2 regions of the Oribacterium sp. HCP28S3_H8 genome follow, and region 2 is predicted to be linked to the other one. Evidence: predicted binding sites of a transcription regulator. Region 2 holds the regulator's gene; the other holds the start of a gene.

Region 1 (15,226 bases), on a different contig from region 2:
GGATGTAAGCTCCGCTCCATCCACCTCGCTTCCCCAATTCGACTCCCGGGTTGTATGAAGGATATCCCGTATAAGCTCCTCCTGAAGCTGGATCTTACGGTACATCCAGTGATGAATTGGTCCAAGTACTGCGCTCATTGCATCCCTCCTGCTTTTATTTCTGTATGAATGTCTGTTTGATCATCGCCTTTCCTGATGTCTCTCTACCACAGCCTCCTGACGATGATCCATTTGATCTCTCAAGCTTACGCCATCGGAAGTTCATCCTTATCTGATGGACAGTGCCTATCATACAGAAACGCAGAAAAAAAGTCCGTAACCTAAGTTACGGACTCAAAAAATTTTATGATTTATTTACTGATCCGGTCCAAGATCCACCATGCTCATGCTTCCATCCCGGTGCATGGAGAACTTGTCCATCGGATACTTCTTTAAATTCTGAAGTACCTTACGGTCGTCTGCCTGATCCAGCAGCTCCTGACGAGCCTTACGGATCTCCATCTCCGTCTTATGCTTGGACGGTCCGCCGACACAGCCGCCATCGCAGACCATGCCCTCGACAAACTCCTCCGGAAGCTTACCCATCTTGAGCAGCGTTAACGCCGTGAAGCATTCCTTACCGCCGGAGCACTTTCTCAGCTTGATACCGGTGGTATCCTCACCACGTTCTCTCATACACTCCATAACAGCATTGGCAACGCCGCCGGAAGACGCGAAGCTCTTGCCCCAGATGGAAGCCTCCTGATACTCATCCAGTACCGGCTCCAGCTCCACATCCTTGGAACGAAGCATTGCCTGCATCTCACCGAAGCTTAATACATAATCCGCATTGCCCTCGATGTTCATCTCCTTGGACTCGGACTTTTTGGCCATGCACGGTCCGATAAATACCGTTACGCAGCCAGGGTGCGTCGCCTTAAGATATCTGGAAACCGCGCACATCGGAGACACAGTCTCGGACATATTATTATGGAACTGATCCGGGAAATGACGCATCATCATATTGATAAATGCAGGACAGCAGGAGGTGGTAACCTTCTTACCTTCCTTCCTTGCCTCCGACCACTCTGCAGACTCCCATGCGGCAGTCATATCTCCGCCGAGACCAACCTCGACCATATCGGCAAATCCAAGCTTCTTTAAAGCAACTTTAACAGAAGCCATGGTAATATCCTTACCAAACTGACCCTCGATGGCAGGAGCGCACATCGCGATAACCTCCTTACCCTCCTGGATCGCCTTGATCACATCAATCACATAAACCTTGGAAGCGATCGCACCAAACGGGCAGCTGTGAATGCACTGACCGCAGCGTATGCACTTCTCCTCATCGATCTGGCAGATGCCGTTTTCATCATAATTGATGGCATTGACCGGACATGGCTTACGACACGGACGAACAAGATGTGCAATGGCTCCGTACGGACAGGCACTGGCGCACATGCCACACTCCTTGCACTTGTTGGGATCAATGTGTGCTCTGGTTTCGGTCATGCTGATCGCACCGAAACGGCAGCTGTTCTGGCATGCCTTGCCAAGGCAGAGACGGCAGTTATCTGTTACCGTATAGGTCGAGAGCGGACATTCCTCGCATGCCGGCTCAATCACCTGGATTACATTTTTATGCGGCTTTCTTGGATTGGCATCCAGTCCCATGGACAGATGGATCCTCCATTTCAGGATTTCTCTCTCTTTATAAACACAGCATCTCCATGTTGCATGAGGTCCCGGAGAAATCTCATAGCAGATATTTTTCATCGTTTCCTCATTGAGATTATCTGCCCACTGGAGTCTTGCAAGCTTCTCAATTACCGAATGCTTAAGCTCAATCGCACCCTTGTCGTTAGTAACCATAATGATCTCCCTCTTTTAATAAGTGTCCTTTCTCAGAGACAAACTCCCACTGTGGCTCCTGACCTCCACAGCGAGAGGAGTCTACATCTATGAAAGGACAAACTTTGTTAACATTATATCATGGTTCATAAAGAAATGAATGATTTTTTCCAGTACATGCCTTTGAAACCATGCCTGAAACCATGCCTTGCCATGCTTTTAAAGCATCCTTAAGCTACCCTGTAAATTCCCGCAAAAATACCGTGCAAGCTCATTTACGCCTGAACATCCGGGATTTCCCGACGCTTAAGACTTTTCCGGATCCCGGATCGCTGTCACCATACCGGACGAGTCGAGTGTTACCGTGACTTTAGCTCCAACAAGGATGGATCCGGAAAGTCCGGAGGTGTCCACATCATCTACCTCACTAAGCTCATACTGCGTTCCTTCGGCATCCTTAAGTACAAGACTGTGCATTGCGGCATCCACGATTTCACCGGTAATTTCCCTGGCATCTGCCATCTCGGCTCCGGCAGATGCTGCAGGCGTTTCCGTCTCTGTCACAGCTTCTGAAGCTTCTGTCTCTATCGCCGTTTCCGTTACCGCCTCTGTTGCCGTCGGCTTTTTCCCTCCGCAAGAGCTAAGCACTGCCGCACTCAGCAGAAGTACCGTCAGAATCCGTAACCGCTCTCTCATAGAAAACCTCCTCTCAGATTTTGGCATTGGGAGACATAGAAGTATCTCCCGGATCCCATGTGATAATTTTCCCCTCCCGCAGCGACTTCGGGATATCTATCGTTCTCTGATTGCGGGAGCCTTTAAAAAGAAGTGTCACATCCTTTTCCTTCATTATAAATGGTCCATCCACCAGTACATCTATATAATTCAGAATTTTCCTTGTCTCGGGCACCTGCTCCCACATCCATCCAAGGACGTCCCTGTCATACAGATATCCGGTAAAGCACCAGAGGTCCTTCTCGGGATACCGTTCCTTAAAGCGTCTTACCAGCGACAGAAGCCCCGGCTGGTTTCTAGGATCCATCGGCTCTCCTCCCAGCAGCGTAAGCCCCTGATAGCAGGGATCTGCCAGCGCATCAAGGATCCTGTCCTCTGTCTCCTTGGTAAACTCCTTACCATAGTTAAAATCCCAGGCAATCTCGTTAAAACAGCCCGGACATTTATGCGTACAGCCGGATACAAACAGGCTGACGCGTACGCCAGGACCATTGGCAATATCATGTTCTTTAATTTCTGCGTAGTTCATCCTTTACCTCCGCTTTTTTCCAGCTCTATTGTAACAGAAAAAGCGGTTTCCTGACACCAGGAAACCGCTCAATATTATACGATCTTACAGACCCGTATGTATTTATAATGGCATGATACCTATAATTACTGCAAAAAGCATGCAGATGATAGAGAACGCCCAGACATAGCCAAAGCTTGCCTTGATATGATCCTTGATATCTACATCCGCAAGACCGATACCGAGCAGCGTTGCCGGAACCATCGGGCTGATGAAGGTCGCACAGTTACGACATACAACCATGGCAATCGCAATCGGAAGTGCTTCTACACCAAAGCTTGCGCCAATCGCAATCATGATCGGGAGCATGCCATAGAAGTAGGAGTCTGTATCAAATGCAAGTGCAAGCGGTACGGAAAGAATACCGATTACGATTGGCAGATGCATACCAAGAGATGCTGGCAGGATCAGTGTAATAATCTGTGCCATGTTGGTAACGACAGAAGTTTTTGCCATCTCTACACCAGGCTTTGCAATTGCTGCAGCGCCATCGGCATTAAATCCGTAAACCAGGATACCCATAAGTACAGCGGCACCCATCAGTGTAGAGCACATCATAAGTGCAGGACCGGCATGCAGGTTAATTACCTTTTTCTGCAGCTTGATCGGTGTATAGTTTACCAGGATGGAAACACCTACGCCAATCATAAACGGAACATAGCTTGGGAACTGATCCCAGATCAGAAGCGCAATAACAGCAATCGTAAGCAGGATATTAAATACAAAAAGCTTCGGTCTTGCAAGCTCGTTTTTCTGTGCATCCGCCTCTTTTGTATCTACATGAATCTCGCCCTCTTCCTGTGCGAGCTTGCCATGCAGTCCGGCACCTCTTGCCTTCTCCTGTACACCGGCAAGAACCGCATGTGCAAGACAAAGTGCAATACCGAAAACCTGGATCGGAATGATGGTTCTCCAGAGCTTTCCTGCCTCCATGCCAAGTACCGATGCCGCTCTCATCGTTGGACCTGCCCACGGCATCAGGTTGAGGACACCCATGGCAAGTACCGAAACACGAAGCAGTGTTGTCGGTCTCATATGCATCTTTTTATATACCGGAAGCATGGATGGAACAACGATACAGAAGGTGGATGCTCCACCGCCGTCCAGATGTCCGATCAACGCAATGATTGCAGTCATCACGGTTACACCGATGACATTATCCTTTACAAGCTTCATCAGCTTATCAATGATAACATCAAACATACCTGCATCCGTCATGATACCGAAATACAGCACGGAGAACACAAACAGTGCGGCAGTCGGTCCGGTGCTGCCAAATCCGCCCTTAATCAGCTTGCCGATATCTCCGATCGTATAGTATCCTCCAATTACAAGGATACAGGCAAGAATCATCGGCCATACAATGAACGCAATACTTGGAAGTGTCTTGCTCTTAAAGAGTGTGACGACAATCGCCACAATCGTAAGGAAGCCAAGAATTCCAACAACAGTTGTACTCATGTTTTCTCCCCCTATGGAAAATCACCAAGTCTTTAAAAAGACCTTGTTAATGCTTAAAAACTATAGCAATCCAACCTTACAGGGGACTTGAAACATTGTGAATTTTCTTTAAGCTGTATCTTACAATTTGTTAAGCTTCTTCTGTACGGATTTCTTCTATCAACTCAAGAATCTGTGCCCCGGAAACCGGTTTTTGCAGGATCCCCTGAATGATACCGCGCTGCTTTGCCTCCATCAGCTCCCGGTCAATGGTATCCGTCATGATAATGCGGATCACCTCGGGATAACGGGATAATAACGACATCATAAGCTCCACTCCGTCTGCATTACCTACTCTCTGATCCGCTACAACTGCAGAAGGCCGCTCTCCCAAAAGCAAGCTCTCACATGCTTCTCTGCTGTCTGCTGTCCTTACCCTGAGATTAGAATAAGGCTTAAGTCCCTGCTCGAGGAGATTCAGGATCTTGTGATTATCATCCACAATCAGCAGACTGTCACGTTCCAGATCCGGGATCCCGGAAGTCTCCTCTGCATCCACCACAGGAAGCCCTACGATAAAGCAGCTGCCCTCTGTCAGCTTGCTGTCAACATGTATAAAACCTCTGTGTGCGCCGATAATCTGCTGCGCAAGCGCAAGGCCAAGACCTGTACCCTCTCCCTGCGGTTTTGTGGTAAAGAACGGATCAAAAATATGCCGTATGGTATCCTGAGACATACCCGGACCATCATCCCGGATGGATATCAGAATATATTTTTTCCAGGAAGCATCCTCCGGAATCTCCGGATATCCGAGCTTGCTTACTTCAGAAGCTTCTGCCCGTATGGATATGTGTCCCTCCTGCATACCGATTGCCTGTATCGCATTCACCGTAATATTAAGCAGTACCTGATTGATCTGTGTAGAGTTGCCAAGCACATGCTCATCCTTAAGACAGTTCTCTGTCTTAAGTGCGATCCGTTCCGGGCAGATTGAGCGGATCATCCGGATATTCCGGTTGACAAGCTTTGCCGCATCCAGATTCTGATATACCGTCTCCACATTTTTCCGGCTGAGTCCCGACATCTGCTTCACCACATCTCTCGCTTTTTCAGACGCATCCAGGATTTCTCTCGCACTGTCATACTCCTCTGAGTCCTCCGGCAGCGTCATCATAAGAAGCTCTGCGTGGCCCATGATCGGTGTAAGGAAATTATTAAATTCATGGGCAATACCTCCGGCAACCGTTCCCATAATCTGCAGTCTCTGCTGATGCGCGATGGTCTCCTCGGATTTGTGCACCTCCTCCAGTGTCTCGTTAAGATTTTTAAGATAATTGATTTCCCGGGACGCCTTGGTGTTATCATAAAGCAGTCTTGCCATCATAATCGCAGCCACCATAAAAATCAGCAGAATCGCCGAAAAAATCATCAGGATCCGACTGAATCCCTCCTGGATCGGCGCATAAAAATCCGCATAATCCAGCACTGCACTCACAATCCAGAAGTCCTCACCCATATATGCCGGACAGTACGCGCTGATTTTACGTACCCGTGGCAGAGACGGATCTGTCCACCAGTATGAGTAGTACTCCTCAACTCCCTCCTGTCCCTGCTTCTGATGCTCAAGCATCTGCTCCAGACTGCCAAGATCGACATCAGGATACATCTTTATCCGATCCGCAATGACATTGATGCCCCACTGTGCCTTCTCCGGATGCATCAGCATGATATTATCTGAATTTTTAATCACCACATATCCATTGGTTCCAATCTGAATATCAGAAATCAGGCTGTGATAATATTCATCCTCGGATACAGCAAGGCACAGTCTCCTGCCATCAGACGTAGTTCTTTTAAGCACAAGATAATCTTTCTCTTCCGGAGCACTGTACTGATAAATTGACGTCCGGTCATCATATACCGTGATCTTAAGCGGCTCCGAAAGCTTAAGCTTTAAAATGGACCGGATCACGTTTCCATCAGAATCCTCCCAGAATATATTCTCCAGGAAATTGCCGCTTTCATTGATATAGTCCTTATAGATTTCATCAGATACCGCATGCTTCTCAAGATCCTCAAGATAATCCAGCTCACCAACATACTCCCGCATATCGAGGCTGATATGCTGACCAAGCGTTTCCGATAACTTAAGGAGCTGCGTCTGCTGATTTTGCATCAGGGTATTGCGGTAATCAGTAAATACACTTCTTGCAAGAGCAATCAATAGTACCGTTACTGCCGTAAACACAATCCCCGTAAGAAACATCAGATAATTAATTTTTTCAGTTTTTTTGTTTTTAGTTTTTCCGTATATTTTATATTTCATACCCGCATATTTTCCATATAGAAGTGCTTCATTGTTTGACGCGTATTTCTTATGACAGTATAATATAGTTAATGGACAGGTGCGAGTAATATGGCTGATAAAGTTTTGATTGTTGATGATGATCCGGCAATCTGCAAATTGCTGGAAAAAGTGCTGCATTCCAATGACCTTGAGACTAAGGTTGCCAATTCCGGAAAAGAGGCATTGGCTCTCTTAAGGTCAGCCGATTTTGATCTGATTCTTATGGATGTCATGCTGGGCGACACGGAAGGCTTTGATGTCATAAAAAAGATCCGTTCAGATGGCAACTCCACCCCGATCATCATCGTGAGCGGTCGTAATGAGGATTATGACTCTATTTACGGTCTGTCCATCGGTGCCGACGATTATGTGACCAAGCCATTTCGTCCGGTCGTACTGGGCGCCAAGGTCAAGGCACTGATCCGGCGAAACCGGCAGTCTGTAGCCGATGCCGCCGGTGGAGATCTGTTAAATGTGGGCAGCTTCCGATATGATGCCTCCACGATGAATTTTTATAAGGGAGATCAGGAGCTTCTGTTATCCTCCAGAGAGGCAACTCTGCTTTTACTTTTCCTCAAAAATCCGCAGAAGATTTTCAGTAAGGACCAGATCTATGAGCATGTCTGGCAGACAGACGTAGCGGTGGATGATAATGCCATTATGGTATACATCAACCGTCTCCGTCAGAAAATAGAGGAAGACCCCAAACGGCCAGTTCATATTCTGACCGTCCGGGGTCTCGGGTACCGGTTCGTGCCATAAACAGCTTGCGCATTGATGACAGTCTTTTTTATATTGATTTCCGTCTTATGGCAGTCTTATCTTAGTCATTCCGATCATAGTTTATAAGACTACCGCTAAGATAGCTACACTCCCGTATCATGGTTTCATGCTGCGGAAACTTCGCATCCCAGAAGCTTTAATTCCGGATATATACATACCCGTCCATGATACGGCGGGCTGTCCGCTGTACGGCTACTCCCGGAACCGTAGCATCCGCCATATTTGCGCCGTGCTTTACTACTGTCGGAACCATGGTCATAACACCGCTTGGATGCCCGATACGGACGGTAGACTGCCCCGGCTTGATCGGAGCAATCTGATTGACAATCGTTCCATCCAGAAACGCTGCTGTAGAAACGGAGCTTGCTGCCGTAAGCGGTATTGCCTTATGGCATTTAAAAACCGAAATCACACGAGCGCAGATATCCATCCTGTCTGCCCTGACTTCCTTGCCTTCGATATCCGTAAAGCTTACAGGACTTGTGACAAAACCGACCTTAGGTACACCCGGCTGATTGTCTGTTGCTTCCTTAAGATCTTTGGCAAAGCCCATCATCATGCACGCAGTACCACGGATTTTTTCCAGAAGCTCCATGAGCGGGAGGTTTGCGTTGATCTCCGCGGGAAGCTCCGTTCCCTTCATACCGATATCCTCCGCTCTCACCAGAACAATCGGATTGGATACATCAATGATGGTCGCTTCCAGTTTGCCAAAGCCGGGGATATCAAGTACATCCATAACATTTCCGGTCGGCAGGAGTTTGCCGGTTTTGGCGCCTGCGGGATTAAGGAAATCCACCTTAAGCTCGGCTGCCGTTCCATCGACACCCGCGATCTCACAGTCTCCATCCTGTGCAAAGGTATGCGTTACAGGATCAATCGGCACATCAACGTTAATATACTTATCTGTATTTTTATTAAGCATACGAACCGTGGTCACCGGCTCCTTGATCTCTACCATGCCTTCTTCCACAGCAAATGCCGGTACCGCAGCAGTCATGTTGCCGCAATTGGACTTATAATCCACCTGTTCCTTACCAACGATCACCTGACCCACCAGATACTCGATATCCACATCGGGTTCTTCAGATTTCCAGATAACCACAATTTTATTATTACTGGACACCGTACCGCCCATGCCATCAATCTGCTTCGGATCCGGACTGCCCATCGTCTGCAAAAAAATCTTATCCCACTCGGATCTGTCCGCTGGCAGGTCCTCTTTCTTAAAAAGGCAGCCCTTGGATGTACCGCCGCGCATAAATACCGTTTTAAATTTTCTCATATAATAAAAATCTCCATTCCACCGCTTTTAACCTGCAGCAATCGAGTATTTACCTGCACAATACGGCAACTCCGCCGCCATCTCGTGCTTCACACCAGATGATGAGCGGTCGTCTTCACAAATAAGAGTGAACGTATCTACAATCTTTCACTCCAGATCCCTTTTATTTCTCGAGATGCTTGATTGTATCAATGAGATAATCTGTAAATTCCGCAGTAGATGCATCCTTCGTCTCGGTCGTAAGCACAACCTTACGCTCTGTCACAGTACAGATATCCAGTGCCTTACTCAGGATGTCTTTCCGGTCGCCATAACCGATGTGTGCCATCATCTCTCCCATCGCACGGATCAGCGAGCATGGATTTGCATAATGTCCGCGGCCGTGACTCATAAGATATGGCGCTGTACCATGGATTGCTTCAAAAAGAGCATACTGATTACCAATGTTAGAGCTGGAAGCTGTGCCAAGTCCGCCCTGAAGCTCTGCTGCTACATCCGTTACAATATCGCCATAAAGATTTGGCAGTACCACAACCTGGATGCCGGCATTGAACTCCGGATCCGTCATTTTGGCCGCCATCGCATCCACAAGACGATCCTGCACTTCAATCTCCGGATATTCCTCCGCGCCAACATGGTGCACAGTCTTAAGGAAGTTACCATCGGCAAGCTTCACAATATTTGATTTTGTAACAACAGTGACATTGGTCTTGCCGTTTTTACGTGCAAATTCAAATGCCGCACGCGCAATACGCTCTGCTCCCGGCTTGGTGCAGACCTTGAAGTCAATGCCGAGATCCTCATTCACCTCAATACCCTTGTTGCCCCAGATATACTCGCCCTCGATATTTTCACGGAAGAAGGTCCAGTCAATGCCCTTATCCGGGATCTTGATCGGGCGCACCGCCGCAAAAAGATTTAAGCCTCTGCGAAGCAGGGAATTGGCAGACACAAGATTTGGATACGGATCTCCTGGTCTTGGTGTAACAAATGGTCCCTTGACGAGCACATCGCATTTCCTGCATTCCTCCATGACATCTGCCGGCAGGGACTCCATGAGCTCGGATCTACGCTCAATCGTCATACCTGGAATCTCATGAAGCTCAACACGTCCGGAGGCAATCTCATCCTTCAGGAGTTCCTTTACCACACGAACCGCCTGCTCCATGATGATCGGACCAATGCCATCGCCCGGAAGGATGCCGACCTTGATATGTGAAAGCTTTGAGAAATCCTTTACCTCACTGTCCTTTTTCATTGCCTCAATCCGCGCATTCTCGCTGCGGATCAGATCGCCAAATTTAGCTTCTGCTGCCTTGATCTGCTCTTCTGTAATCATCTGTTCTCTCCTTTATAATGCCCTGAGGGCTATAAAACATTTCCTTCCCCGGATGCCTGCCTCCTCCGCGGACATCCCTTCTATTGACATAGTATAGCGGCGGTTCTATATAGTGTAAAATATATAAATAAGTATACTTTTCATCATATATTTTCTATGTATGTAAAACTTCATCACGATTTGATCTTGACATTTTTTATCACATAGCGAATCAGCTCATCGACTGCAGTCCGCCGGTTTTTCTCCTTTTTATAGATAAACCAGCTGTCTCGTGTAATCGGCTTCCCATCCTTCATGAGAAGCGGCGTCAAAGTAAGGTGATATTCATTCACAAAATTATCCGGCAGGAAGCATAAAAGATACTTATTTCCATCGGAAATACTCCGGAAAGCAAACTCAATATAGCCGGCATCCTCGGAGGGCTCCGGAAGCTCTGTGTCAAAACGCTCCCTCCACCAGTCCGCAATTTTCCCCATCGTTTTCTGGTTGGTCTGATACGCCACAAGCTCCATGTCCGGAAGCCGCAGAAGGTCCACCGGATCGCGCGTCACACAGTATGCCGCAGTATGATCTACCAGCTCGTGATAGACCTGAGCCGTATAATCCGAGCGGATAAACGCAGCGTCCAGCTCTCCCTCCATGAGCATCTCATAGAGCAAATTGCTCTGCTTATTGATAATGCGAATGCTGATCTCCGGGTGTGCCTCGCTGAACGGGTTCAAAACGTCATATAGCGAATACTTTGTATAGGTATAGGCAGAACCAATCCGGATCGTCTCCTTGTTCTGTTCCCGCAGCTTCCGGAGTCCATCCTTAAGCTCATTTTGAATCCGAATATGCTTTTCCGCCATCTCATAAACAAATTCGCCCTCGCGTGTAAAGCTCACCCCCTGCGGTGTCCGCTCCACGATACGGCACTCCAGCTCCTCCTCGATGGATTGGATCCGTTTTGTAATTGCCGACTGCGACTTATACAATAGTCCCGACACCTTTGTGATGCTCGGATGCTGATGCAGCTCATAAATGATTTTCCAGTCACTGTCCCGCATAAAGCCCTCCTTATCATGCCTTTTATCATAGCATGATAAGTAAGACTCCTGCCAATACAAAACAGCCGATATCTCTGATTTACTTGCTCCAATGCTTTCCGTGAGCTCTTTTTCTTTTTGCTTTTGCCTGCGCTCTATATTCCGTTACTGCTCCAGCGCTTCCACCTTAAGCACGCCCATCTTGACAAGCTGCTGCTTAAGATATCTCAGCTGACCTCCGGCAAGTACAACCGCAAGCTGCGCATCCGAGAGCTCCAGACGGCACTTGAATGTAAAATCCCTGGTCACGTCACGCACCAGAACTTCTCTCGTTGGAATCTGTCCGATAAAGTCATCAATCTCAAGCTCATCCATCTGATCCAGCCTGTCATAATCCGCCGGATCCTCAAAGATCATTGGTACCACTCCATGATTGATCAGATTGCCTTTATGAATACGCGCGATGCTCTTTGCGATGACCGCCTTCACGCCGAGATACATCGGGTTGATCGCGGCATGTTCTCTCGACGATCCCTGACCGTAATTCTCACCTCCAATGATGATGGACTTTTTAAGTTCCTTCGCCCGCCCGGCAAATTCCGGATCATAGCGGTGATAGCAGTATTTTGACATGAGCGGAATGTTGGAGCGCATGGAAGAGAATTCCGCCCCCGCAGGTGTAATATCATCTGTTGAAATATTATCCCCGGCTTTTAAGGAAATCCGTGCACAGAGGTTCTTTTCCGGCTTTTCCGGTACCGGAAGGAAGGCGATATTCGGTCCCTTCAGAACCTTCACCTTCGCTCGTTCCTCCTCCGGAAGCGGCGGGATAATCATCGCGTCATCCACTATGTAATGTACCGGTTCCTGAATATTGGCAAGCCTTTGAACCTCCTCACCCATAATTTCCTCTGCGGTCGCAAAGGTTCCCTTTATGGCAGTCGCAGCTGCGGTTTCCGGCGACACAAGATAAACATTCGCATTAGGAGAACCGGCACGGCCACGGAAGTTGCGGTTTGAGGTACGCACAGCAATACCATTGGTCGGTGGGACCTGCCCGATGGCGCAGCATGGACCACAGCTTAGCTCGAGGATCCGTACTCCGGCATCAATCAGCATATCAAGATAGCCATCCTTCAACAGCTGCTTATAGATCTGCTTGCTGGCAATTCCTGCTGTGCACTGAAGGTTTTCACTGACATGACGGCCCTGCATTACAAGGGCAGCCTTGGCAAAGTCGCTGTAGGAGCCATTGGTACAGGAGCCCATGAACACCTGCTCAACGACCGGATGCTCCTTAAGCGTCCGCATCGGCACAACATTGTCCGGCTGGTGCGGGAGCGCAATGAGTGGTTCAAGAGCACTCATATCAAGAGTCATCTCCTCATCATATTCCGCATCCGGATCCGGAAGAAACGCCTTATACTGGTCTCCGCGATCCTGCGCTTCCATAAATTCCTTTACAACCTCATCTGCCGGAAAGATGGAGCTTGTCGCGCCCATTTCCGCACCCATATTGGCAATGGTCAGCCGCTCCGGAACTGAAAGCGTCTTTACGCCCTCACCGACATATTCAAAAACCTTGCCGAGACCACCCTTGATCGTCACGCGGCGAAGCATCTCCAGCACGACCTCCTTGGCATTGACTCCGGCTCTTAGTTTACCAGTAAGATTTACCTTCACAACCTTAGGCATCGTCAGACGCATCGGAACACCTGCCATCGCTGTGGTAATATCCATGCCACCTACGCCGATCGAGAGCATGCCGACAGCACCGCCGGACGGCGTATGGCTGTCTCCTCCCATGAGCAGCTCACCGGGAACCGCAAAACGGGAGGTCTGCACCATATGGCAGATACCATTGCCGGGACGGGACACATATACTCCGGTCTTTTCCGCGATCGTACGCAGATAGTTATGGTCATCCGGTGTCTTGAAATCAATATAAAGAAGGTTATGATCAAGATAGGATACCGATGTTTTTACCTGTGTCGGGATGCCCAGCTGCTCAAATCCAAGATAGGTCATAACGGCATTGATATCATGTGTCAGCGTCTGATCGACCTTGACAAATACATCTTCTCCCGGCTGCATCGAGCCAGCGACCATATGTGAACGAATAATCTTACGTGTTAGTGAATCTCCCATGCTTATGTTTTCCTCCCTGACGTTTCTTATATTCTCGTAGTTAATTATTTGTCAATTTTCTATGCTTCCATTGTACTTGATGCTGCAGAAAAGAAAGAAATGCAATAAACAAATAATGGTATTCCAATTTGGAATGTCCTCAGATAAAAAAGAGGCTGCCGCCGGCACTTTATGTGCTCATGCGACACGCCTCTTATATGGATATTTCAGTTTAACGTTTCAATAAATAGTTAACGGAAATCCACTTGCATTTATGTTTTTATTATTCCGCCAGGCATAAAGTCTGCTATTACAGGTGCAGGACTCTGTCCTTAATCTCCTGTGTACGCCCCTGATTCCAGAACTGGGTTCCAATGTAGCCGCAGGTTCTTCTCGCAACAGACATCTTGGACTGATCACGGTTGCCGCAGTTCGGACACTCCCAAACCAGCTTGCCGTTTTCATCCTCGACGATTTTGATTTCACCATCGTATCCGCAGCATTCGCAGTAATCTGATTTGGTATTCAGCTCTGCGTACATGATGTTGTCATAAATAAACTTCATGACAGACAGTACCGCCGGGATATTGTTCTGCATGTTCGGAACCTCAACATAGCTGATGGCTCCACCCGGAGAGAGCTTCTGGAAATCGGACTCAAACTTAAGCTTTGTAAATGCATCAATCTGCTCACGTACATTTACATGGTAGGAATTGGTGATGTAGTTATGATCCGTTACATCCTTGATCACGCCAAAACGCTTCTGGAGGCACTTCGCAAACTTATACGTTGTGGACTCCATCGGTGTGCCGTAAAGTGAATAGCTGATGTTCTCCTCTTTTCTCCACTCCGTGCACTTATCATTGAGGTGCTGCATAACTTTTAAAGCAAAAGGCTTGCCCTGATGCTCCTCGGTATGCGATACGCCAAGCATCCGCATGGTCATCTCATAGAGACCTGCATACCCGAGAGAAAGTGTGGAATAATTGCCAAACAGAAGCTTGTCAATAGTCTCACCCTTCTTAAGTCTTGCGAGCGCTCCATACTGCCAGAGGATCGGAGCTACATCGGAAACCGTATTCATCAGTCTCTCATGTCTTAACTTCAGTGCTTTGTGGCAGAGCTCCAGTCTCTCGTCCAGGATCTGCCAGAACTTGTCCATATCTCCGTAGCTTGAGCATGCAACATCTACAAGGTTAATGGTAACAACGCCCTGGTTGAACCGTCCGTAATACTTGTGCTGACCCTGCTTGTAATTCAGCGCACCCGCCTTGTTATCATCGTTGCAAAGCCCTTCCGGCTGCTGCTCATTGTCCGGAGTCAGGAAGGAACGGCAGCCCATGCACGGATATACATCGCCCTTATATTCCTTCATCTTCTTGGCGGAAATGTAGTCCGGAACCATCCTCTTGGCAGTGCATCTTGCAGCAAGCTCTGTAAGATAATAGTACTTGGACTCCGGATAAATATTGTCCTCATCCAGCACATAAATGATCTTGGGGAATGCCGGTGTGATCCAGACGCCCTTCTCATTTTTTACGCCCTGCATCCGCTGCTTGAGGACCTCCTCGATAACCATGGCAAGGTCATCTCTCAGCTGTCCGTCCTCAACCTCATCCAGATACATAAACATCGTAACAAACGGCGCCTGTCCATTACAGGTCATTAACGTGATCAGCTGATACTGGATGGTCTGTACGCCGCGAGTAATTTCCTCTCTGAGGCGCTTATGTACCGTTTT
Region 2 (15,226 bases):
TGAAATCGCTGTTCCGTTTTGGGACCAATTCCCTTTAAATCTGTCAGTTTCATCTCTATATAAACAAAGGGTCAGATCCGATGATCTGGCCCTTAAGTATGATGTTTCAGAAATTATTCCACTGAGAGGAAATAATAGTATATGGGCTGTCCGCCATACTGAAGCTCCACTTCCACATGCTTAAATTTTGCACGTAGATGATCAGCGAGTACTTCTGCATCTGCCTCCTTGACATCCTTACCATAATAAAGTGTTAAGATTTCCGAATCGTCATCGACCATCTCTTTGGCAGCTTCCAGCACCGCATCCTCGATATTCTTTTCAACAGACAAAAGCCCTGCATCACCAATGACCATAATATCGCCCTCGGAAATCGCATGTCCGTCGATGGAAGTATTTCTCACAGCATAGGTAACCTCTGCAGAATGTACCGTACTCAATGCTTCTGTCATGGACTCGGTGTTTTCTTTTACCGAGAGTTCAGGACTAAAGCAGATCATAGCACTGATTCCCTGAGGAATGGTCTTTGTCGGAATCACAATAATCTCCCGATCCTCCATCAGGTCTCTTGCCTGGTTTGCAGCCATAATGATATTTTTATTATTTGGCAGCACAAAAATATGCTTTGCGTTTACCTGCTCCGCGGCACGTAAAATGTCATCGGTAGATGGATTCATCGTTTGTCCGCCTTCGATAACATAATCCACTCCGATTCCTTTAAAGATTTCCGTCAGGCCATCTCCGGCAGATACAGAAATAAAGCCATACTCCTTCGCTGTTTCCTGCTTTTCCGGGGCCTTCAGCTCACCTTCTGTGCGCTCCGCATTTTCCTTCTTATGCTCTTGCTCCGCTGCAATTTTAGAAGCGTCCTGAATTAAAACCTCGTTATGCTCGAGCCGCATATTGTCGACCTTCATCCTGGAGAGATATCCCATGGATAAACCCTTCTCAAATGCATTTCCCGGGTGATTGGTGTGTACATGAACCTTGATAATGTTTCCATCTGAGAAGCATACGATGGAGTCGCCGACACCACTCAGCCAAGCTCTCAGCCCGTCAACCTCATCATCAGAAAACTCATGATCACCATTGACCATAAATTCCGTACAATAGCCGAATTTAATATCTGCCGTGGAAATGTCTCCTCTGGACTTTCTCTCCTGAGGCGCAGCACCTACTGTGGAGGCTGCCGGCTCAGAAGCAATATCCAGGCTGACACGTTCTCCCTTAAGACTTGCAAGGGCACCCTTCAATACGGTAATGAGTCCCTGACCACCGGAATCTACAACGCCTGCCTCTTTTAAGACTGGGAGCATTTCCGGAGTTTTGGCAAGTACTTCTTCACCGTAGCTGATGACCTTATCCAGCAAAACGACAACGTCCTCTTCCGAGGCAGAGAGCTCTGTAATGCGTTCGGACATTCCCTTTGCCACAGTGAGGATTGTACCTTCCTTCGGCTTCATAACTGCTTTATAAGCAGTCTCCACAGCTCGGGAAAACGCTCTGGCAAGGACAAGATTATCTATATCCTGGTTCTCGCGGATTTCCTTTGTAAAGCCACGGATCAGCTGTGAAAGGATAACACCGGAATTACCTCTTGCGCCCCGGAGAGAGCCGGAAGCCATTGCCTTTGCGACATTTTCTATTGTAGGCTCTGTAATAGCAGCGACTTCCTTTGCCGCAGACATGATTGTCATTGTCATGTTTGTACCCGTATCTCCATCCGGAACCGGAAATACGTTCAGTTCATTGATGAACTCTTTATTTGCATTCAGGTTGTTGGCTGCAGCGAGAAATGCATCATGGAGCTGGTTTGCGTTTATCTGTTTACCCACAGGTAAAATCCTCCTTGTTAATCGATAACTCTGACGCCCTCTACATAGATGTTGACATTTCTTACCTCAATGCCGGTAAACTCTTCCACCTTGTATCTGACGTTTTCAATCAGATTGTCAGCTACTGCCTGAATGCTGACGCCATATGCAACGATTACATGAAAATCAAGGTTGATTGCATTGTCCTCAATCTCCACGGAGATACCTTTGGTAAGACTTTCTCTCTTAAGTAATCTTGCAAAGCCTCCGTCTTTTACGGACATTTTGGCCATGCCGACAATGCCAAAGCACTCAACAGCAGTTGTTCCTGCATACGTTGCAATGACATCGGGGTTGATCGTGATTTCACCCATTTTAGATGCAATCGTTCCCTTCATATATTACCTCCATAAGATTCATAGTATCGATGGACATTCATATTGCATGTAGATTATATCATAAGGCGACCCTTGTGTGCATTTTTTCATATGAGACAAAGGAAGCATATTCTTTCACCAAAAGAGGGCACCACGATATTTTTCATATCGCAGTGCCCCCGTTGAATACATTCATCTCATGATACAGATAAATTAAGCATTACCTGCAATAGCACGCTCAACTTTTCCGGATCTTAAGCAGGAAGTACATACATACATCTTCTTTGTACCGCCATTAACCTTTACTCTGACAGACTTAACGTTAGCCTTCCAGATCTTGTTGGATCTTCTATGTGAATGACTTACTTTATTTCCGAAATGAACTGCCTTCTCACAAATTGCGCATTTTGCCATGGTTGCACCTCCCTCTTGCAGTAATTGTCACATACCAAATAAGCGACTTAAATAGAATAGCAAATAATATAATGAAATGCAAGTATTTTTTTATAATGACAATTAAGATTCCTGCGTTTCCGGATTTTGATCAAGCATTTTCTCGGCTTTTGCCTCTGCGTCCGCAGAAATCCGGTTTCCTCCGGTGATTCTGTCCAGAGCATCCGGGATCAGATCCAGGAGCTTTGTTACGGCATCCTGATTTTTTATGTTAACCAGTTTGATATTGCCATGCTGAAGCACCAGAACCGCTGTCGGCGTAATTTTTGAGCTCATGGCGCCTGCTCCGCCATTACCGTCTTTTTTGTCCTTATCCTGTGCAAAACCACCGGCTCCCATGCCAACCGTCACTTCCATCAAAGGGATCAAGGTAGCATCATTCAGCTTTACCGGCTCTCCGACGACGGTTTTACTGGTGACAAATCCGTCCATACCATGAAACAGTGTCTCCATCAGTTCTTTTACATTATTTTTTTCTGCTGCCATCAGTACCTCCATCAAAAATCAACGCACGAAGCTGCTTGTTCTTCAGTATGCGAAATATAATCAGTGCAAGATGGATCAGGCGAATGTGCCCCCGGATGTGAATCTCGCCTTCTATATAGGTTTCATCAAATTGGGGCACAACGGTAAGATCTCTTGCATATACCGGATAAAATATACTGATCAGACTCAGCACTCTGCCCATAGTATACGGATCCTCTATTCCAAATCTCACATGACCCGATATTTTGCGGAAACGTGCATGCTTTAGAAAATATTTAAGTTCCGTTATGATCAGTCGTACTGCTTCACGGTTGTCCTCATCCTTAAGCCAGGCAGCAAACTCTTTAAGCTGCTGTCCTGTCATAGCGGATCTTCCTCCGGCAAAACCTCAGTAATGGTTTTCCATGCAGCCATTACTTTATAGCTTAATCCCCGGTGATCAAGTCTCCCGTTGACTTGAAGCAGGCTGCAAAGCCAACCTGCATGAAACTCTGCATAAGGCTGCCTGCCCGTTTTCTTTGCAGGGAAATCGCCATCCAGCTTATACCGGATCGGAAGCAGCAGAACAAGGAGCAGGAGCAGAATGAGTAAAAGCAGTAAAACAAGAAGCACAAGACCAATGATTTTTAAAATGGTAATAATCATATGCTTTCTCTCCGTATCCCATCCAGGATCATAAGCTTAAGGCACTCCAGGGTATCTTTATATCCATATCCGATGCCAAGGACTCGCATCGTAGATGTATCCTGATAAGGATTCAGAAGCATCGTGGAATTATAGATTTCATAAAGATTTGGCGCTTGGGCTTCCGTAATTACATAAGTGGCAGGCTCCAGCGTGCGGTTTTTCAGATTTTTAAGGATATATGCCTTGTGCTCACTGGCATGCTTACCCCAGTACAGATTATCAGCCAATATCATCCTGCTGCTCCTGTTACATGCCTCCCTCCGTCAGTACCTTACTGTTTTTTGCAATATAATCAATAAGGGAAACCACGGTAAGGATCAATGCAAGTATCGTTACAAGCATCGTGAAGGTTTTAAGCACAGGAACATTTAGTATCAGCAGAATAATTGCAAGCATCTGTGAAACTGTTTTGGATTTTCCCCACCAGGATGCCGCAATGACAATGCCATTATCGCTTGCAACAAGCCGGAAGCCTGAAATAATAAATTCTCTTGCGATAATGATAATAACGTACCATGCAGGCAGCTGTCCAAGCTCGATCATGCAGATTAGCGCGGAGCAGACCAGGAGCTTATCGGCAAGTGGATCCATGAATTTTCCAAAATTTGTAACAAGATGGTTCCGTCTTGCAATCTGACCATCCAGAAAATCTGTAAAAGATGCTATGCAGAAAATAATCAATGCAGCGATTCTGAAGCTTTGCTCAGTTCCATCTCTGTATAATAAGAGGACCACAAAAACCGGAACCAGCAAAACTCTCAGCATTGTAAGCTTGTTAGGTAAATTCATTTTAATTCTCCTATGAGATCATACCCATCAGCGTCGGTAATATGGCACTCTACCATATCTCCACTGATAAGATTATGATTAGAACCTGCATTTACATAAACATAGCTGTCAATATCCGGTGCGTCCATATAAGAACGCGCAATATATTGATTGGATTCCGGCTGAAAACCTGTAATCAGTACCGTAAGATCTCTGCCAACCTGCTCTTTCGCCTTACGAAACGCAATGGGCTGTTGCAGACGCATAAGTTCATCCTGTCTCTGATGTTTGATTTTCTCCGGAACCTGAGGCTTCATCTCCGCGGCAAGAGTTCCCTCCTCCCGTGAATAAGGAAATACACCGAGTCTCTCAAATCCTTCCTCGGAAACAAATGTTTTCAGAATTTCAAAATCCTCATCCGTTTCTCCCGGAAATCCGGTAATGAGTGTTGTACGCAGTACAATATCCGGAATTGCTGAACGAAGCTTCTGAATCTGAGTTCTCAGCTCCGCTTCCCGGGTCCTGCGATGCATATTTTTAAGGATCTTATCGGATGCATGCTGGATAGGAATATCCAGATAATGACATACTTTTTTATTATCTCTGATTTCTGCAATCAGCGCATCATCAATTTCCTCCGGATAGCAGTAAAGGATACGAATCCAGGCAATGCCCGGAATTTCCGCAAGTCTGGAAAGAAGCTCAGGCAGAGCCTTCCTGCCGTAAAGATCTGTTCCGTAGAGTGTGGTTTCCTGCGCAACCAGAATCAGCTCCTTTGTTCCTGCTTCCGCAAGGTCTCTGGCTTCCGCTAACAGATGCTCCATCGGGATCGAGCGATAATGACCTCTCAGCTTTGGAATAATACAGTAGGTGCAGTATTTGTCACACCCCTCTGCAATTTTGAGATACTGCGTATAGTTCTCGCCGCTTTCTACTCTTGCCATCTGTGCATCCAGACGATCCACATAATCACTGACACTGGTGACCTCATCAACCTCCGGCATTTCCTTACGGATTTCATCCTTATATCGCTCTACGAGGCAGCCGGCAACGATCAGCTTCTGTAGTCTGCCGGTTTTCTTGTACTCTCCCATTTCAAGGATGGTATTGATGCTTTCTTCTTTAGCTGGTCCGATAAAGGAACAGGTGTTAATCACCGCAATATCTGCTTCCTCCGGATCCTCGGTAATTTCTGATCCGGGATATTTATTAAGCAGATTACTCAGCATTTTTTCGGAATCTACACGGTTTTTATCGCATCCAAGCGAAATCATATATATTTTCATAACTTATGCTTCGCTGTCCGACTCATAATTGTCTTCGCCTGAAGATTCTGCTTCTTCCTCTTCTTCCTTCTCGGCTTCCTCTGCAGCACTCTCATCTTCGTCGTCCTCATATGCAGAGAAATCCGTTTCACTGTCATCCGGGAGTGCAATCGGATCGTCATCCACCTCGGAGCCTCTTTCGATGGTTACAACATTCTGAGAAATCTCGTCAATGGCAACAGAAAGAGGCTTCTTGCCATATTCATTTGGAAGCAGAGGCTCCTCTCCATCAATAAGCTGACGGGCACGCTTTGCGGCAGCAATAACTACAGAATATCTGGACTCCACTTCCTTGGATCCGTCATCATTATTACTGAGTGACTTGATTAAATCATTATATGATGGGTGTAACATTTTAAATCCTCCTGAGATCTTCTCTGATGCTTTCTATAATATCCATATGCATGGCTGTCCTCTGATGGGCAGCACGTATAAGATTATGCAGTTTTTCGGTGCAGGTGTCAATATCGTCATTTATAAGAATGTAATCGTAGGCCTCGACGCCCTCTGATTCCTCGATGGCTCTTTTCAGCCTCTGATTGATCACATCAAGGCTCTCCGTCCCCCTATGGATCAGTCTATTTCTCAACTCCTCCGCAGAAGGTGGAGTAATAAAAACAAGCAACGCATCCGGATACTGTGCACGGATCTTCATCGCGCCCTGTATTTCAATTTCAAGAATCACATCCTTGCCCTGGCGAATTTTTTCCTCTACAAATTTTCTGGGTGTTCCGTAATAGTGGTTAACATATTTGGCGTATTCAATCAGCTCGCCGTGTGCAATCATCTCCTCAAACTGATCGTTACTCATAAAATGATAGGCAACGCCGTCCACTTCACCCTCACGTGGTTTCCTTGTTGTCGCTGAAACAGATAAGGCATAATTAGGATATTTTGATATCAGGTTTTTCATGATAGTACCTTTTCCGGCGCCGGAAAAGCCAGAAACCACTACCAGTTGTCCTTGTTCCATGACTGCTCCTTTCTAGTAAAATTGTATCTTATTTTACTATAGTTTATTCAAGATTCTGAATCTGCTCACGTATTTTTTCAATAATTGTTTTAAGACCGATGGCATCCTCTGATACAATCAGATCGTTGGCTTTAGACAGCGTTGTATTTGCTTCCCGATTCATCTCCTGTGCCAGGAAGTCAAGCTCTCTGCCGACAGGACCGCCATCCATGAGCTTTTTCTTCATATTAGAAATGTGGCTATGAAGACGAACCCGTTCCTCATCTGTGCAGATTTTATCTGCATAGATTGTCACTTCCTGAACCAGTCTGGACTCGTCTACCCCCGCACTTCCAAGAAGCTCTGCAATTTTTTCTCTTAATTTTTTTTCGTATGCGCTGACAATTTCCGGAGATCTTGCATCAATGCGGTTAACAATAGCCTCCATCTCCTCCAGCTTGATGATGAGATCCTTTCGGAGATTTTCTCCTTCGAGGATACGTGTAGCTACAAAGTTTTTGAGAGCGCCTTCCAATGCCGGCTTAAGACGGTTCCAAAGCTCATCATCATCCTCAGAATCCTCCGAGAGCACGAGTACTTCAGGCATCTCCGCAAGTTTTTCAGCATTAACTGAATTATTAATCTTAAGTACGTCGGAAATTTTATTGACAGAATCAAGGTACTCGCGTGCAAGCTCAAGATTCAGACGTAAGGAACGATCTCCCTCACTGTATAATTCATATGTGATATAGAGATCTACCTTTCCTCTTGCGATGAACTGCTTTAATGTATTCCGGATATTGGCTTCCAACGCATTGAATTTCTTGGGCATTTTGATATTCAAATCCAGGAACCGGGAGTTTACAGATTTAAGCTCTACTGAAATGCGGTAGTCCGCAGTGGAGATTTCTGATCTGCCAAACCCGGTCATGCTTTTAAGATCCATAAAAGAATCGATCCTCCATGATATAATCGTAGAATTAGATTTCGGAAAAGATAGGCAGGTCTCCCTCGCTTGATTTTTCCAGACAATCGTAATAAAATTATACGTCACCTGCAAACATAAGTAAAGAAAGGAACGTCTGGTTTTTATGGCATACGATGGACTGGTCGTATCAGCGACTGTTAAAGAATTTAATGATCATCTTATTGGTGGTAAAATCGCTAAAATATCACAGCCGGAGAGAGATGAAATCCAGCTTTTGATCCGGAACCAGAAGGATAATTACCGCTTACAGATTTCCGTCAATCCATCTCTGCCGCTCTGCTGCTTTACCATGGATAACAAGCCCTCTCCGATTACCGCGCCTTCCTTCTGTATGGCACTCCGAAAGCATATTGGTAATGGAACTATTATTTCCATCCGACAGCCGGATCAGGATCTCAAGAAGGACGGACTGGAAAGAGTCATTTTGTTTGAGATTGAGCATCTGGATGAGATGGGGGATCTTGGCAGACGTATTTTATCTGTGGAGCTGATGGGAAAATATTCCAATATTATCCTGATCAGAGAGGATTTCACGATTATTGACTCCATCAAGAGGATTTCTGCATCTCAGTCCTCGGTACGTGAGGTCTTACCAAACCGTCCTTACTTTATTCCTGACTCCAACGGAAAGAAAAATCCTCTTGAGCTTACTTCGGATTCCTTTATCCATCTTATGAATACAAAACCGGAGCCGACATTCAAAGCATTGTTTCATTCGATCACAGGCTTGAGTCCGTTAACTGCTTCGGAAATGTGTATTCGTGCCGGTATTGACCCGGACCTGTCCTCAAACTGTCAGACAAGCGAGGCGCTTTCTCGTCTGTATCAAAGCTTTATAAGTATCATAGGACATGCAGTACTGGAAAAAGCTCCGCAGCCTAACATTTTATATAAGGAAGATATTCCGCAGGAGTTCTCCGCCATTCATCTTGTAGCATATGAAGGAAATCCTGCATTCACAGAAAAGAAATTTACATCCATGTCAGAAGTGATCCGGACCTTCTATGCTGAGAAGGATCAGACCTCGAGGATACGGCAGAAATCCACGGATCTTCGCAAGGTAGTAAATACCTTGATGGAGCGAACTGCTAAAAAGCTGGCGATTCAGGAGGCCCAGCTAAAAAACACAGAGGATATGGATAAGTATCGCGTCTATGGTGAGCTTCTCCACACCTATGGATATTCGCTGAAGGGCGGAGAACGGAGTCTTACATGTGAGAATTTTTATACTGGAAAGGAAATCACGATTCCTTTAAAAGCCGACAGCACTGCATCAGAAAATGCTGCCAGATTCCTGGAGAAATATGACAAACTAAAACGCACCAAAGAAAACGTAACGGTACAGCTTACCGACACCAGGCGCGAGCTTCAGCATCTTGCATCTATTCAGACATCGCTAGATATTGCAGACGGTGAGGAGGATCTCCGAGAAATCAGGCGTGAAATGGCTGACTTTGGTTTTCTGCATAAGGTAAGCGGCAAGGATAAGGTCAAAAGCCAACGGAAATCGCATCCATATCATTATATTTCCAGCGATGGATATGATATCTTTGTCGGTAAAAACAACTATCAGAATGAAGAAGTAACTTTTAAAATTGCCGATGGCGGAGATCTCTGGCTGCATGCAAAAAATGTACCAGGTTCACATGTTATTGTTAAAACCGGAGGTGCTCCGATGGAGTCCCTCCCGGATCGTATGTTTCTGGAAGCAGCCGCGCTGGCAGCCTACTTTTCATCGCATCGAGCTGACGCCAAGGTGGATGTAGACTATACAATACGTAAAAACCTTAAAAAGGTTCCAAATGCCGCGCCGGGATTTGTGATCTATCATACCAATTATTCCGTTACGGTAAAACCTGCCATTTTAGTCAAGGAAGCAAAATGATATGAAAAAATCAGCCGTTTCGTTAATGTCTTAGAAGACATTAACGCGACGGCTGATCTTTTACATAAATCAAATATAAATACGATGTATATGCGCTTTACTCCTATGATTACTGGACATCCTCATCATTTTCTTCAGCCCAGTTTGTATAAACGCTCTGAACATCCTGAGATTCATCCAGCAGATCAAGCGTTCTGCGGAGTCCCTTGACTGCTTCCTCATCCGTAACAGAAACATAGTTCTGCGGAATCATGACAATATCCGCCTCTGCCATCGGGATTCCCTGTTTCTCGAGATTCTCCCGAACATCAGCAAAATCGTTGGGATCCGTAATGATCTCATAGGAATCTTCCTCATCCTTGATGTCCTCGGCGCCTGCCTCAATTGCAAGATCCATGAGTGTATCAAAGTCTTTACCCATATCATCCATTGCTTCTTTATCCAGGATGATCTGCCCCTTTTCATCAAACATAAAGGAAACCGCACCCTGTGTTGCAAGGGATCCCTTACCCTTGGTAAAGGCAGAACGCACATCAGCTGCAGCACGGTTTTTATTATCTGTAAGTACCTTGACAATCATGGCTACACCATTAGGACCATATCCCTCATACTGCAGCTCCTCAAAATTATCTGCATCCATCGAACCTGCTGCCTTTTTAATACCGTTATTGATGGTATCGTTTGGCATATTGTTGGCCTTGGCCTTGGCAACAACTGCAGCAAGTTTGGAGTTATTGCTAGGGTCAGGTCCGCCTTCTCTTACAGCTAATGCAATTTCGTGACCGATCAGAGTAAAGATCTTACCCTTTGCGGCATCGTTCTTTTCCTTTTTTGCACGGATGTTAGAAAACTTAGAATGTCCTGACATATTTATCTCCTCAAATCATCTATCCATAAAGTAATATAGTTCAAACTGTAATAATATAAACGAAAAAACAATCGGAATCAAGTATTTTCTATACTGAGCCGTAATTCATCCAGCATTTTACCAAGCTCATCGGCAGTATTTCTCGCAAGCACACCGTGCTCACCATATCTGAGCGATGCCTTTTCACCAGCCGCGCTGAGAACCAGTGAACCAATGGATCCTGCAAATAGCAGTTCCTTTCTCCGGGCAAAATCTGCCGCGCCCCTATTTTCCGGAGATGCAGCTCCTGCTGCTCCGGGATGTTCTGGCGAATGAAGAATTTCCGCGATACCCGCGATACAGCCGGATAGTACATCGCCAGATCCGCCCTTGGACAGTGCCGGACTTGCCTGGTGATTTATAAATTTTAAAGACAATGCTGCATCCGTAATAACCGTATGGGCTCCTTTAAGAAGTACAATGACATGATGCGCTTCAGAAAATTCCAAAGCATAGGCCTCTGCATGTTCAATAATTTCTGCCGGTTCCCGTCCGGAAAGCCGTGACATTTCCATTGGGTGCGGCGTAATTATGACAGGAATTTTATCTGCAGTCACATCAAATACCCTCATCGCCTCCGGATCCATAGATAGAATATTTAACCCATCTGCATCAACCAAGAGTCTGAGGCCTCTTGGACGGAGTTTTAGCGCCTGTCCTGAAATCAGCGATAGCTTGCCGAGCACATATTTTACCACTCGTATGGAAAGCTCTGTGGTGCCCATCCCAGGACCCATTACAATAAAATCCGCCCAGAACAGGTTTCGGGAAATCAGTTCATTGAGGTCCATGCCTTCTGCATAGGTTTCAATAATCGCCTCTGGTAATAAGGACTGTAAAATGCTTCGGTTAGAGTCGACCGTCAGTAGCTTGACAAGCCCTGCGCCGGAACGATATGCAGCAAGTCCTGATAAAAACGCGGCGCCGCACATGCCCTCCGATCCGGCAATGATCAGTGTTTTACCATAGGTCCCTTTGTTTGCTGTCTCGATCCGCTTTGGTATTGCCCGGATCAGCTCCGACTTTTCTATGTTTGTAAGCAATTTCATAAATTAAATCTCATCACCCTCTATTACGGCAAATGCCATCACAAGCTCCCTGGTGTCGGAAATAGAAACATGTATGCTTTTACCCCCGATCTCCTGCAATCTTTTTTTAGCATTATCAGACAATACGACATAGGGCTTCCCCAATTCATCCCTAAGTACCTCGATATCGATGGGTCGGAAGCCCCGGAATCCTGTCCCCAGCGCCTTGGCGACTGCCTCCTTTACGCTGAAATCGCCGGCAAGCATGGAGATCTTTCCATTTGCCTGCCGGCGCTCCTGATCTGTGAAGATTTTATTGCTGTAGCTTTTTTCCATCAGAGCCTTGATGCGTGCAATTTCCAGTAAATCACAGCCGGTTCCGGAAATCATTTTTCTGTTCTCTCCCTGTATTTCTCTCCAACTCGATAGGACAATCTCATAAGTGATTCGGAGAGATGCACATTTTCAATCACAACACCTTCCGGAACCTCAAGATCCACATGTGCAAAATTCCAAATACCGACAACACCGTCTGCAATTAACTGCTCTACCACCTTTACCGCCGGTTCCTTTGGGATGCAAACGGCAGCCATTTTGATCGCGTTATCTTTTACAAAGGAATCGATATCCTCCATAGGATGAATTTCTACATCCCCGACCTTTTTTCCGATCAACGTTGGATCTTTGTCAAAGATTGCCCTAATCAAAAAGCCTCTTTTACGGAAATTGGTATAATTGGCAAGTGCCTGTCCCAAATGTCCTGCACCGATAATGATCATATTATGATCTTTGTCAATATTAAGAATCTTGGCAATCTCATCATGCAGATTTTTAATATTGTATCCGTATCCCTGCTGTCCAAAGCCGCCAAAGTTATTAAGATCCTGCCGGATCTGAGATGCGGTGAGCTTCATCCGCTTGCTAAGTTCATTGGATGAAATCCTCTCCACGCCCTGATCCATAAGATCCTCAAGATATCTGTAATATCTTGGAAGTCGTAAAATAACACCCTGTGAAATTTCTTTTTTAGCCATCGTTTTGCACCTCTTAAATCATCTGCTCTTGTTAAATATTATACAAGTTTGTTATTTCAATGTCAAAAGAAAACAGCAGAACCATCGCCGGCCCTGCTGTTTTTTATATTATTTGTTGACTTCTTATACATACCAATATTGCATGATATGGAAAGTAGCTTAGATCTTCGGAGTTCTTCTGAGAATTGCATGTCTCTCAGGTCCATTGGAAACCATAGTAATCGGAGTTTCAATCTCTCGTTCTATGAAATCAATATAATTTCTGCATTCCACCGGGAGTTTATCATACTCTGCAATGCCACGGATATCACAATTCCATCCCGGTAAAGTTTCATATACAGGCTTTGCCTTATTAAGCAACGGAGTTACAGGGAAATCCTTTGTAACCTTGCCATCAATCTCATACCCTGTGCAGATTTTGAGCTCCTTAAGATATCCGAGCGTATCCAGTACGGTAAGTGCTGCTTCCGTTGCCCCTTGCATCTGACATCCGTATCTCGATGCTACAGCATCATACCAGCCAACTCTTCTTGGGCGTCCGGTAGTTGCGCCATACTCGCCCTTGTCACCGCCTCTTTTCCTAAGCTCCTCCGCTTCCTCGCCAAAAAGCTCCGAAACAAAATCACCAGCCCCGACTGCGGAGGAATATGCCTTTGTTACGGCAATGATATCCTTGATTTCATATGGCGGGATACCTGCTCCAACTGCGCCATAGGCTGCCAAAGTAGAGGATGAAGTAACCATCGGATAAATACCATGATCCGGATCCTTCATCGTACCAAGCTGGCCCTCAAGTAAAACCGTTTTACCCTCTTTAAGTGCCTCTCTCAAAAACTTAGATGTATCTGCAAGATAAGGCGCGATAAGATCTCTCTGGCGGTGCATTTCCTCAAGCAGATCCTCATACTTAAGCTCTGGCTGGTGATACAGCTCTCTTAAGATTGCATTTTTAATTTCAACAACCTTATGTAAACGATCCGTGAGGACATCTTCATCAAAAAGCTCATTGACCTGGAGTCCGATCTTTGCAAACTTATCCGAGAAAAACGGAGCGATACCCGATTTGGTGGAACCATAGGATTTTCCGGCAAGTCTCGCTTCCTCAAGAGAATCAAACAATACGTGATAGGGCATCATAACCTGCGCGCGATTGGAAACCAGGATCTTTGGAGTCGGCACGCCGGCATCCACAAGAGATTTCAGCTCCTTGATGAATTTTTCTATATCGAGTGCAACGCCATTGCCAAGGACAGAAGTAGTATGCTGATAAAATACTCCACTAGGCAGAAGGTGCAGAGAAAAGCGGCCATAATCATTAATGATCGTATGACCGGCATTGGCACCACCCTGAAATCTCACGATGATATCTGACTGCTCTGCAAGCATATCAGTGATCTTGCCTTTACCTTCATCGCCCCAGTTAGCTCCTACAATTGCACGAACCATTGAAATCCTCCTAAAATACAGCCTCAAGACTGTCGATTTCTCCCCACCTTTTCAGCTCACGGACGGCGCCGGATTCGTGGTTTGAAAACCTGAAAATATTATTTTCTTCTCATCAGATCGGTGAACCAGATAAAAACATAAATCAGTACCGGAACAACAATCAGACAAAAAAGAAGCGCAAGAAGCATTTGCGTCCTGCCGGTAAATGCAGAGTAAAGAAGCAGTACAAGAAGTACTAAAATGAATGCAAGCGCAATCCTCGCAAGTAGTCGTTTTAAATTCATGCTGTTCCTCCATCTCCGCAAGCATTTAAAGTATAAAGGAATGCCCTCGGTTTTTCAAGAGACATTAGAAAAACCATTACAAAAAACCGCAGGAATTACCTGCGGCTTTAAACATAAATTTACGATTCCAAAGAATTGTAAAAAAGTACATCACAACTTCTGAGATCAGACCTTGATCTCTGCGGTAAGTCCCAGAAGCTCCCTGTTCCTATCAAGAATCGGTTTCACAACCTCATCTACAAATTCTGTTACCTGCTCCGGTGCCCGTCCAACATAACGTTCCGGTTTCATGGATGCCTTCAGATCCTCCAGTGAAAGATGGAAGCTCGGGTCAGCTGCAATAAGCTCCAGCAGATTATTATCTTTACCCTCTTCCTTCACTGTCCTGCCTGCCTGCATACTGAGCTCACGGATTCTCTCATGCAGTTCCTGTCTGTCACCGCCGGCTTTTACCGCATCCATCATGATGTTTTCCGTTGCCATAAACGGAAGCTCCGCCATAAGATGCTTATGTATTACTTTAGGATATACTACAAGTCCATCTACCACGTTAAGGTACAGATCCAGGATACCATCAATAGCAAGAAATCCTTCCGGTACGGATAGTCTCTTATTAGCAGAATCATCCAGTGTACGCTCAAACCACTGCGTAGATGCAACCAGCATCGGATTCATGAGATCTGACATAACATAATCCGACAGGGACGCGATACGCTCGGAGCGCATCGGATTCCGCTTATATGCCATCGCGCTGGAACCGATCTGATGCTTCTCAAACGGCTCCTCCACCTC

The links. Region 2 encodes Rex, which represses fermentation and respiration genes when NADH is low (regulators of the CRP and FNR family bind a similar motif). Its sites were predicted from a motif close to ATTGTTAANTANTTAACAAT; they were not measured.
Region 1: ACTNEN_RS03005 (4Fe-4S dicluster domain-containing protein) is a predicted target of Rex. The motif match lies at 1,958-1,977, and genes of this name have one in related genera.

What each region holds. Positions count from the first base shown of each region.
Region 1 is NZ_JBQHUZ010000002.1:182,265-197,490, reverse strand. Features, by position in the region: gene ACTNEN_RS03010 (hypothetical protein) at 1-138, opposite strand, end outside; gene ACTNEN_RS03005 (4Fe-4S dicluster domain-containing protein) at 355-1,854, opposite strand; gene ACTNEN_RS03000 (hypothetical protein) at 2,140-2,529, opposite strand; gene nrdG (anaerobic ribonucleoside-triphosphate reductase activating protein) at 2,543-3,097, opposite strand; gene ACTNEN_RS02990 (CitMHS family transporter) at 3,200-4,597, opposite strand; gene ACTNEN_RS02985 (ATP-binding protein) at 4,728-6,902, opposite strand; gene ACTNEN_RS02980 (response regulator transcription factor) at 6,993-7,685, shown strand; gene ACTNEN_RS02975 (2-methylaconitate cis-trans isomerase PrpF family protein) at 7,843-8,991, opposite strand; gene ACTNEN_RS02970 (isocitrate/isopropylmalate family dehydrogenase) at 9,155-10,330, opposite strand; gene ACTNEN_RS02965 (LysR family transcriptional regulator) at 10,504-11,379, opposite strand; gene ACTNEN_RS02960 (aconitate hydratase) at 11,524-13,506, opposite strand; gene nrdD (anaerobic ribonucleoside-triphosphate reductase) at 13,796-15,226, opposite strand, start outside.
Region 2 is NZ_JBQHUZ010000001.1:126,268-141,493, reverse strand. Features, by position in the region: gene recG (ATP-dependent DNA helicase RecG) at 1-53, opposite strand, end outside; gene ACTNEN_RS00680 (DAK2 domain-containing protein) at 114-1,835, opposite strand; gene ACTNEN_RS00675 (Asp23/Gls24 family envelope stress response protein) at 1,853-2,212, opposite strand; gene rpmB (50S ribosomal protein L28) at 2,405-2,605, opposite strand; gene ACTNEN_RS00665 (GerW family sporulation protein) at 2,708-3,130, opposite strand; gene ACTNEN_RS00660 (hypothetical protein) at 3,111-3,494, opposite strand; gene ACTNEN_RS00655 (hypothetical protein) at 3,491-3,775, opposite strand; gene ACTNEN_RS00650 (hypothetical protein) at 3,772-4,050, opposite strand; gene pgsA (CDP-diacylglycerol--glycerol-3-phosphate 3-phosphatidyltransferase) at 4,064-4,606, opposite strand; gene rimO (30S ribosomal protein S12 methylthiotransferase RimO) at 4,603-5,871, opposite strand; gene rpoZ (DNA-directed RNA polymerase subunit omega) at 5,875-6,264, opposite strand; gene gmk (guanylate kinase) at 6,266-6,883, opposite strand; gene ACTNEN_RS00625 (YicC/YloC family endoribonuclease) at 6,927-7,808, opposite strand; gene ACTNEN_RS00620 (Rqc2 family fibronectin-binding protein) at 7,954-9,735, shown strand; gene ACTNEN_RS00615 (YebC/PmpR family DNA-binding transcriptional regulator) at 9,845-10,603, opposite strand; gene ACTNEN_RS00610 (NAD(P)H-hydrate dehydratase) at 10,681-11,691, opposite strand; gene acpS (holo-ACP synthase) at 11,695-12,060, opposite strand; gene ACTNEN_RS00600 (redox-sensing transcriptional repressor Rex) at 12,057-12,704, opposite strand; gene ACTNEN_RS00595 (adenylosuccinate synthase) at 12,864-14,150, opposite strand; gene ACTNEN_RS00590 (phosphate ABC transporter substrate-binding protein) at 14,249-14,434, opposite strand; gene purB (adenylosuccinate lyase) at 14,600-15,226, opposite strand, start outside.